DNA from 2 places in the Paenibacillus sp. FSL H8-0332 genome. Region 1 is predicted to be linked to the other one. Evidence: riboswitches for the same ligand, from Rfam matches in the RefSeq annotation. Region 1 holds a riboswitch; the other holds the start of a gene.
The links. Region 1 has a riboswitch for cyclic di-GMP ahead of NST43_RS06940 (PA14 domain-containing protein). Riboswitches for the same ligand answer to the same signal wherever they lie in the genome.
Positions count from the first base shown of each region.

Region 2: another riboswitch for cyclic di-GMP. It lies ahead of NST43_RS03300 (PA14 domain-containing protein); the one in region 1 lies ahead of NST43_RS06940 (PA14 domain-containing protein).

Region 1 covers NZ_CP150145.1:1,608,202-1,611,625, forward strand. The annotation lists gene NST43_RS06930 (hypothetical protein) at 66-611, shown strand; gene NST43_RS06935 (MFS transporter) at 692-1,906, shown strand; cyclic di-GMP riboswitch class I at 1,995-2,096, shown strand; gene NST43_RS06940 (PA14 domain-containing protein) at 2,153-3,424, shown strand, end outside.
Region 2 covers NZ_CP150145.1:767,447-770,870, reverse strand. The annotation lists gene NST43_RS03300 (PA14 domain-containing protein) at 1-1,205, opposite strand, end outside; cyclic di-GMP riboswitch class I at 1,220-1,300, opposite strand; gene NST43_RS03295 (sugar phosphate nucleotidyltransferase) at 1,438-2,811, opposite strand.

The DNA of each region.
Region 1 (3,424 bases):
CGGCCGGCATTATATATTTAACGGTGAATTGAACCGAATGTGAGTAAGCGAAGGAGATTATACAGATGGAGACAACAGTTTGCCCATGGTGCCATACCGAGATTGTATGGGATGAGGAGTTTGGACCCGAGGATACCTGTCCTCATTGCAATAACGAGCTTAGCGGCTACCGCACAGTGACGATAGGTGCAGAGGATCTGGAGGATGAAGAGCCGGATACGCAGGAAGCCTCCGGGGAGGAAGAGATCAGCGACGAGAACCTGTGGGATGACGACGACAAGGATAGCGTGGTGCCTGTATGGGGTACGCTGAGCCAGTTCGGCGATGACTATGACCTGAAGCGTTATGAGGACAAGGTCTCAGGCTTGCTGGCTGCCCAGCTGGAAGCGCCGGAATGCCCGCAATGCCATGAGCTGATGCTTCACTCCGGTACGCAGCAGGTAGACGGGTTCACTCCGGCAACGCCGGAAGCGCTGGCTGGCGCAGCGGTGCTGAAGCCTCCCTTCGCGCTGAATGTGTACGTCTGCCCTTCCTGCTTCCATGTGCAGCATAGTCTGGCGCAGGAAGACCGCATCCAGCTTGTCCGCAATCTGAGCACCTCCGCCGAATAAAGATCGGATTCATGCTTTCCCTGCCTTCTGGACATGTTAGTGATAGATGAAGTGTCTTAGGACGAGCAGGGAGGGCTGGCATGAGAGGTTCAGAACGGGGACAGGCGGCGCTGCTGCTGGCTGTAGGCGGGCTATACCTGCTGGCTACAGTACTTGCAGGGACGTTCCTCAACGTATATCTGTGGAAAAGCCGGCAGAACTTCGCCATGATCGGCTGGTTCACCGTGGCCCAGCAGATTGCCGTGGGTCTCAGTTTTTGGCTCGGCGGCAAGTGGGTGAAAGAGCATAACAAAATGAATGCCCTACGGCTGGGAATTGCCGTATCGGGCTTTTTTTATTTGCTGGTGCTGTGGCTGCAAGGAGAAACGGTGCATTTTATTTGGCCGCTGGGCGGGGTCCTCGGACTATCCATCGGGCTGTATTGGCTGGCGTTCAATATTGTATTCTTCGAGATTACGGACGTGAGCAACCGCGATTTCTATAACGGGTGGATGGGTCTGCTGGGTTCTCTGACGGGAATAGCCGGACCCTGGGTGTCCGGCTGGATGATCTCCCGCTGGCAAGGCGGACAAGGCTACCGCATGGTATTCATACTGTCGCTCTGTATCTATGGGGTGGCTGCTGTGCTCAGCTTCGGCCTGCGCAAACGGCCGCGCGGCGAAGCCTATCTCTGGCTGGAGCCCTGGCATGAGCTTACCCGCAGGCGCAGTCCTTGGCGGCCAGTTGCGGCGGCGCTAGTGTTCCAGGGCATCCGGGAAGGCGTATTCTCCTTCCTGATCGGTCTGCTCGTCTACATTGCAGCACAGGAGGAGAGCAAGCTGGGACAGTTTGCTCTGCTGACCTCTGCTGTATCCCTGATCAGTTATTACGCGGCTGGCAGATGGTTCAAGCCCCGTGCCCGGCTCGGCGGTATGCTGGCAGGCAGTCTGCTGCTCATCGCCTTCCTTCTTCCGCTGCTGTGGAAGGTGAACTTTACGACCCTCCTAATCATGGGGATAGGGACCTCGCTCTGCCTGCCGCTCTACATGCTGCCGATGCTGTCCACCAGCTTCGACCTGATGGGAGTGTCCGAGGAGAGCGCCGCCAAACGCGTGGAGCTGGTAGTACTCAGGGAGCTTAGCCTGATGAGCGGCCGCCTCCTCGGCCTGCTGATCTTCATCGCGGTGTTGTCACAGAGTCAGTCTCTGCGCACCATCACGCTGCTCATGCTGGTGCTGGGCGCAGCACCGCTGGGAAGTTGGGTGGTGGTGCGGGGGTTGCTTAGTTCAAAATGTTCACAAAATGAACAATATTAAATGATTCAATTATAGGGTATTATTGCCAAGGTAAGTACAGATTGTAATTGAAGTGATTTACAAATGATTTCTCTTGAAATAACCATTAGAACTAAAAAGGCAAACCTGTACGAAAGTCAGGGACGCAAAGCCACGGGCCTTACCACAGGGCGGGAGACACCCATCTGTGAATGGTAGCCGGGCCGCTCTTTCCGGTGGTTTTTTTGCGCCTTTTTTTAATGAATTGTAATTGAGCGGAGGTCTTTTATGACAAACAAGAAGAGTCTTATAAGTAAAATATTGTGTTTTATCATTCTGGCTCAGTTCCTGACCCCTTTTGTGGGATTCTCAGAGATGAAGATTTCCGCACAGGACAGTGTTCTCAAAATCCAGTTTCAGCCCGAAGAAACGCCCCTACAGGACGGGGAGCTTGCAGATTCTGGAGCCGTTTTTAGCGTTAAAAACCAATACGCCTACGGCTGGAACATGGATCATACCGATGCAACCGTCTCAAGAGATACATACGATAACTCCGGCATAAGCAGCCTGACACGAATCCATCCAGATGGAAAGTGGGAAATTGCACTAGACAATGGTACTTATGAAGTCTCAGTAACCGTAGGTGACTCTGTATATAGCAGCAACAATTCCCTAACTGTCGAGAATATCAAAGTGATGGAGGGACTCACTCTTGAAGCAGGGCAGCATAGAACGGTCAAGAAGAAGGTTGCTGTCGAAGATGGAAGACTAACGTTAAGTCAAATCAATGCTGCTGGAATTGAGACTGCTCTCAATAGCATAGATATTTCATTAGTTAATACATACACTCCCGCCTTGATACCGCCTCAAATCCGCCTGCCCTTTGAACCCAATAAGGTTGCCGGAGACAAAGTTCTCCTATCTGGAAGTATGACCAATGTACATAACGCACCGCCGTTTATTCGGGTGAATGGCCTGCAAGGAGAGATCTCCCGGCATATCCGCGAACAAATAGAATCTAATGAACAACAAATACAGCAGCTTAGCCAAAATGCAGTGGCAATAAGAAATTCTGATATTGAAGCTATTCAAAGCTCTATCCGCTCCAGCGGCAACAAGCCTGCAATTATTGTAACAGGACAACTGAATTTAGAATCAAGCGTTACGTTTGGAAGTGCAGAACAGCCTGTCATTTTAATCGTAGATGGTATGAATACGAACCGGAATCTGAATGTAACGGTGTACGGATCGCTAATCCTCCGTGGAGGATTAAATGCAAATACTGAGTTAGATGTTAATGTTATCAACCCTGCACCAGATGAGAATCTTGGTAACCTATGGGTACAGGGGACTGTGCATTTGAATAATAGTTCCAATATTCATGTGGATAATGAATTGTTTGCAGGTTCTTTGGTTTATAACAATGGCTCGCTCGATCTATCCGCGAAACGGATAGTAGTACAAGGCAATATGAATATCAATACTATGGTAACTATGAATGTAGACGAAGAAATGTCTGTTGGAGAAGTGGTATCCAATAACTCAAGGGCAGAACTAAAT
Region 2 (3,424 bases), 840 kb from region 1:
CCGGAGGTTGGGACCGGCTTCTGGATCGGCGCAACGGTTGGTGTCGGAATTGGCATTGGTGTTGCGGTTGGTGTCGGCGTTACTGTTGGCGTCGGTGTTGGGGTTGCGGTTGCTGTAGGCGTCGGCGTTGCGGTTGGCTTAGGAGCCGCCGCCGGAGCAGACCAGGCCTTATATTGGTCACGGGTTAGTGTGTAGCTGTCATTCATGAAATTCTTGATCGTCGCCGTGCTGTTATTCTCATAGAGCATCTTGCCCCAGTTCATCATGAACACATAATTCTGCTGGGTCAGCTTCAGCTTCGAGATGTTCGGCATTTCGCCGTTCTCGCCGATGCCGATCGGTTTGCCGCCAGCCAGGCTGGTCAGATCATCATGATATTTATTCGAGTAGTCGTTATTATATATATCTGCTGCCAGCACATCCACTCTGTCCGCGCCCGGATAGGTCCGTGCATAGGGATCAGAGTTGGCATTCGGCGCATTCGGGTTCCATACCCAAATCAGATTATTTAACTGATGAACGTTCACGAACCGGTCATACATAATATTCCATAGTGCAGTGAAGTTGTCTTTCTTGCCCCACCAGAACCAGCCGCCGTTCATTTCATGGTACGGTCTCCAGAGGATCGGAACCTTAGCATCCCGCAGGCTTTTCAGAGAGACAGCTACTTTATCCAGATCAGTGATCAGCGCATTATACTCTGTAGTGCCGGGGGTTACGTATTTGTTGAATTGCGCTTGGGTGATTGACTTCTGCACATTGGACCATTCGTGCTTGGTGCCCGGCAGGTTCTGGTGGAAGGTCATGGCGACAATTCCGCCCGCTCTGGACCAGTTCGTCGCACTCCAGACGATGTTTTTGCGTTGTGCAGCTACTCCGCTCTCACTCTGTCCACCGATGGCTCCAAGCTCATAACCATGTAGTGCTGCGTATTGTCCGCTTGTTCCCTTCAGCTTGTTGCTCAGCTCATCAGGACTCTCGAAATAGTCATGCTGGCCTGTAATGATTCCATTTCCCGAGATATCATACAGATTGTTCAGCAGCTTGACCGCCTCAGGGGAGGCATTAGGGTTCACTGGCCCTCCTTCCGAGGAGGCAGCCTTGACGGTGGAAGGGGCGATTCCCAGTCCCACGGGTACAGCAGACAATACCACGGCCAGCGACAACACAGCGCAGAACAAACGAGACTTACGGTAAGTTTTCACAATATTCTCTTCCTTTCGGTAGCCAGGCTGCCACTCTTGCGAAGGCCCTATAGCTTTGCGTCCCTATCTTTCGATTAGGTTTGCCATTGTCGTTTTGGAAGGATCAATCCCTCTTACCTTAAGTATCGTCTCTATGCAAATTTAATGTATAGTAATGTCGAAATTATCCCAAAAAATAGTTCTTAATGCCTGATTTGAAATTGTAACATTTGGTTAAATAGATAAGTTAGACCTACGAAATGAACTGATGTAGAGCTATATCCTCCCAGTCCAGAGTAATACGAATGTTATCCTCCTCTACGAGCTCCGACCCCGTCTGCACCTCAATGAACTCCACATCGGTAAGAGCAAGAATGGCATGCTTGGTTCCTTCCGGTATCCGCACCACATCTCCCGCCTTCACCGTATGCATCTTCTCATTGATGACAATGCTGGCTTCTCCGCTGATGAAGGTCCAGATTTCACTGCGTTTGTGATGCAGCTGATAGCTGATATTTTTACCTTCATTGATGAAAATCCGCTTGGTCAGCACCTCGTTGCCCTCGTCATATTTCACATAGTCAATCACCTTGTAGTGACCCCAGCGGCGCTCCTCGTACATCGGTCTTTGTTCAAAAGACTTCAGCACTTCCTTGATCCGCGGACTCTCAGTCTTGTGCGTCACCAGAATGCCGTCCGGGCTGGCGGCGATAATCAGATCCTTCGCCCCGATTACCGTAATCGGAATATCCAGCTCGTTAATGAGGCAGGTGCCCTCGGAGTCAGCGGTCACAAAGCCTTTGCCGACATGGTTGCTGGTCATTTCCTCGGTCAGGGTGTTCCAGGTACCCAGGTCCTTCCAGAATCCGGCGTATGGCTGTACGACGATGTTCTCCTCTTTCTCCACCACTTCGTAATCAAAGCTGATCGAGGACAGTAGCTTATACTGCTTCTGCAGCTCTTCGTAATTCAGCGGCAGCCCTTTGCGCTGCAGGATATCCAGCAGGTAACCCAGACGGAAGGCGAACACTCCGCAGTTCCAGAGCGCGCCCTGGCTGATCAGCTCCTCGGCCTGCACGCGGTCCGGCTTCTCCTGGAAGTGGCTGACCTGCAGGTAACCATTGGCTCCCGCATCGGCGCCCGTTGGAATGATGTAGCCGTATTTCTCCGAAGCATGCTCGGGAACTACGCCCATCAGCGCCAGGTTCGCCCCGCTCACCAGCATGGTGTTCTCCAGCTGCAGCACCGTTTCGAAAAAGGAGGATTCCACGTATGGGTCCACCGGCAGAATCGCCACGGTCTCGCTTGGGGACACCCCCGCGATGGAATACAGATAGGCCGCCGTCAGCGCAATGGCCGGGAAGGTATCCCGCCGCTCCGGCTCCACGATGATCGGCACCTCGCTGCCGAGCTGGCTCTGGATCATCTCCACCTGGCTGCGTCCGGTCGCCAGATAAGAGGACCCTGCCATGCCGTTCTCCTCCAGCTGTCTCCATACCCGTTGTACCATCGATTCCGGTTCACCTGCCGGGCTTTCCAGTACCTTCAGAAATTGCTTAGAGCGTGAATCATTGGACAACGGCCAGAGCCGCTTGCCGGAGCCGCCTGATAGAAGTACTAGTTTCATAGTGAACCCTCCATATCGTATTGTTATTGGGTATTTCTTGTTGCGGAGCTGTGAGTTAAAATCCCGCCTGTTATGAGGGTCGCTGCAAGTAATTTTGGGCTTACGGCCGCTGTTGTATTTGGATTTCCTGATTAGAACCGCTCCTCGCGGTAGAAATCCAAATACAAAGGCGGACGCTAACGCTCCTACAGCTCCAAAATTCCTCTCCGCTCCATTTCATAACAGGCTGTGCTTTTACATCCGCTTCGCCCGCAGGCGAAGCTCCCGGCTAAAGATCCGATATTGCCGCTTGTTGTAGCGGCAAGGGGGGCCGGGCTGCCGCGCTATGCTTGCGCGGCAGCAGTTGAATCCCTGGTTGCCGCCTACTGTTGCGGCGGAGAAAAATTCAAAGGCTCAAAGACTCTTAAGTGCCGCTTGTTCCAAGGCGTCGCCGCTGAGTTAGCGGCTGGAGAGAACAAGAGTATGGGCAATAGAATCCAAGACAATGGGATTCAAGATCGGGATTCAAGACTCTTGTGCCAAGGGCTCGCCGCACAAGTTCGCGGCGGCAGAAGCTAGTTAGTTAAAAAAGGGGCACTAATGCTCCTCAGTTACTCCATTTGGCCCGCACTCA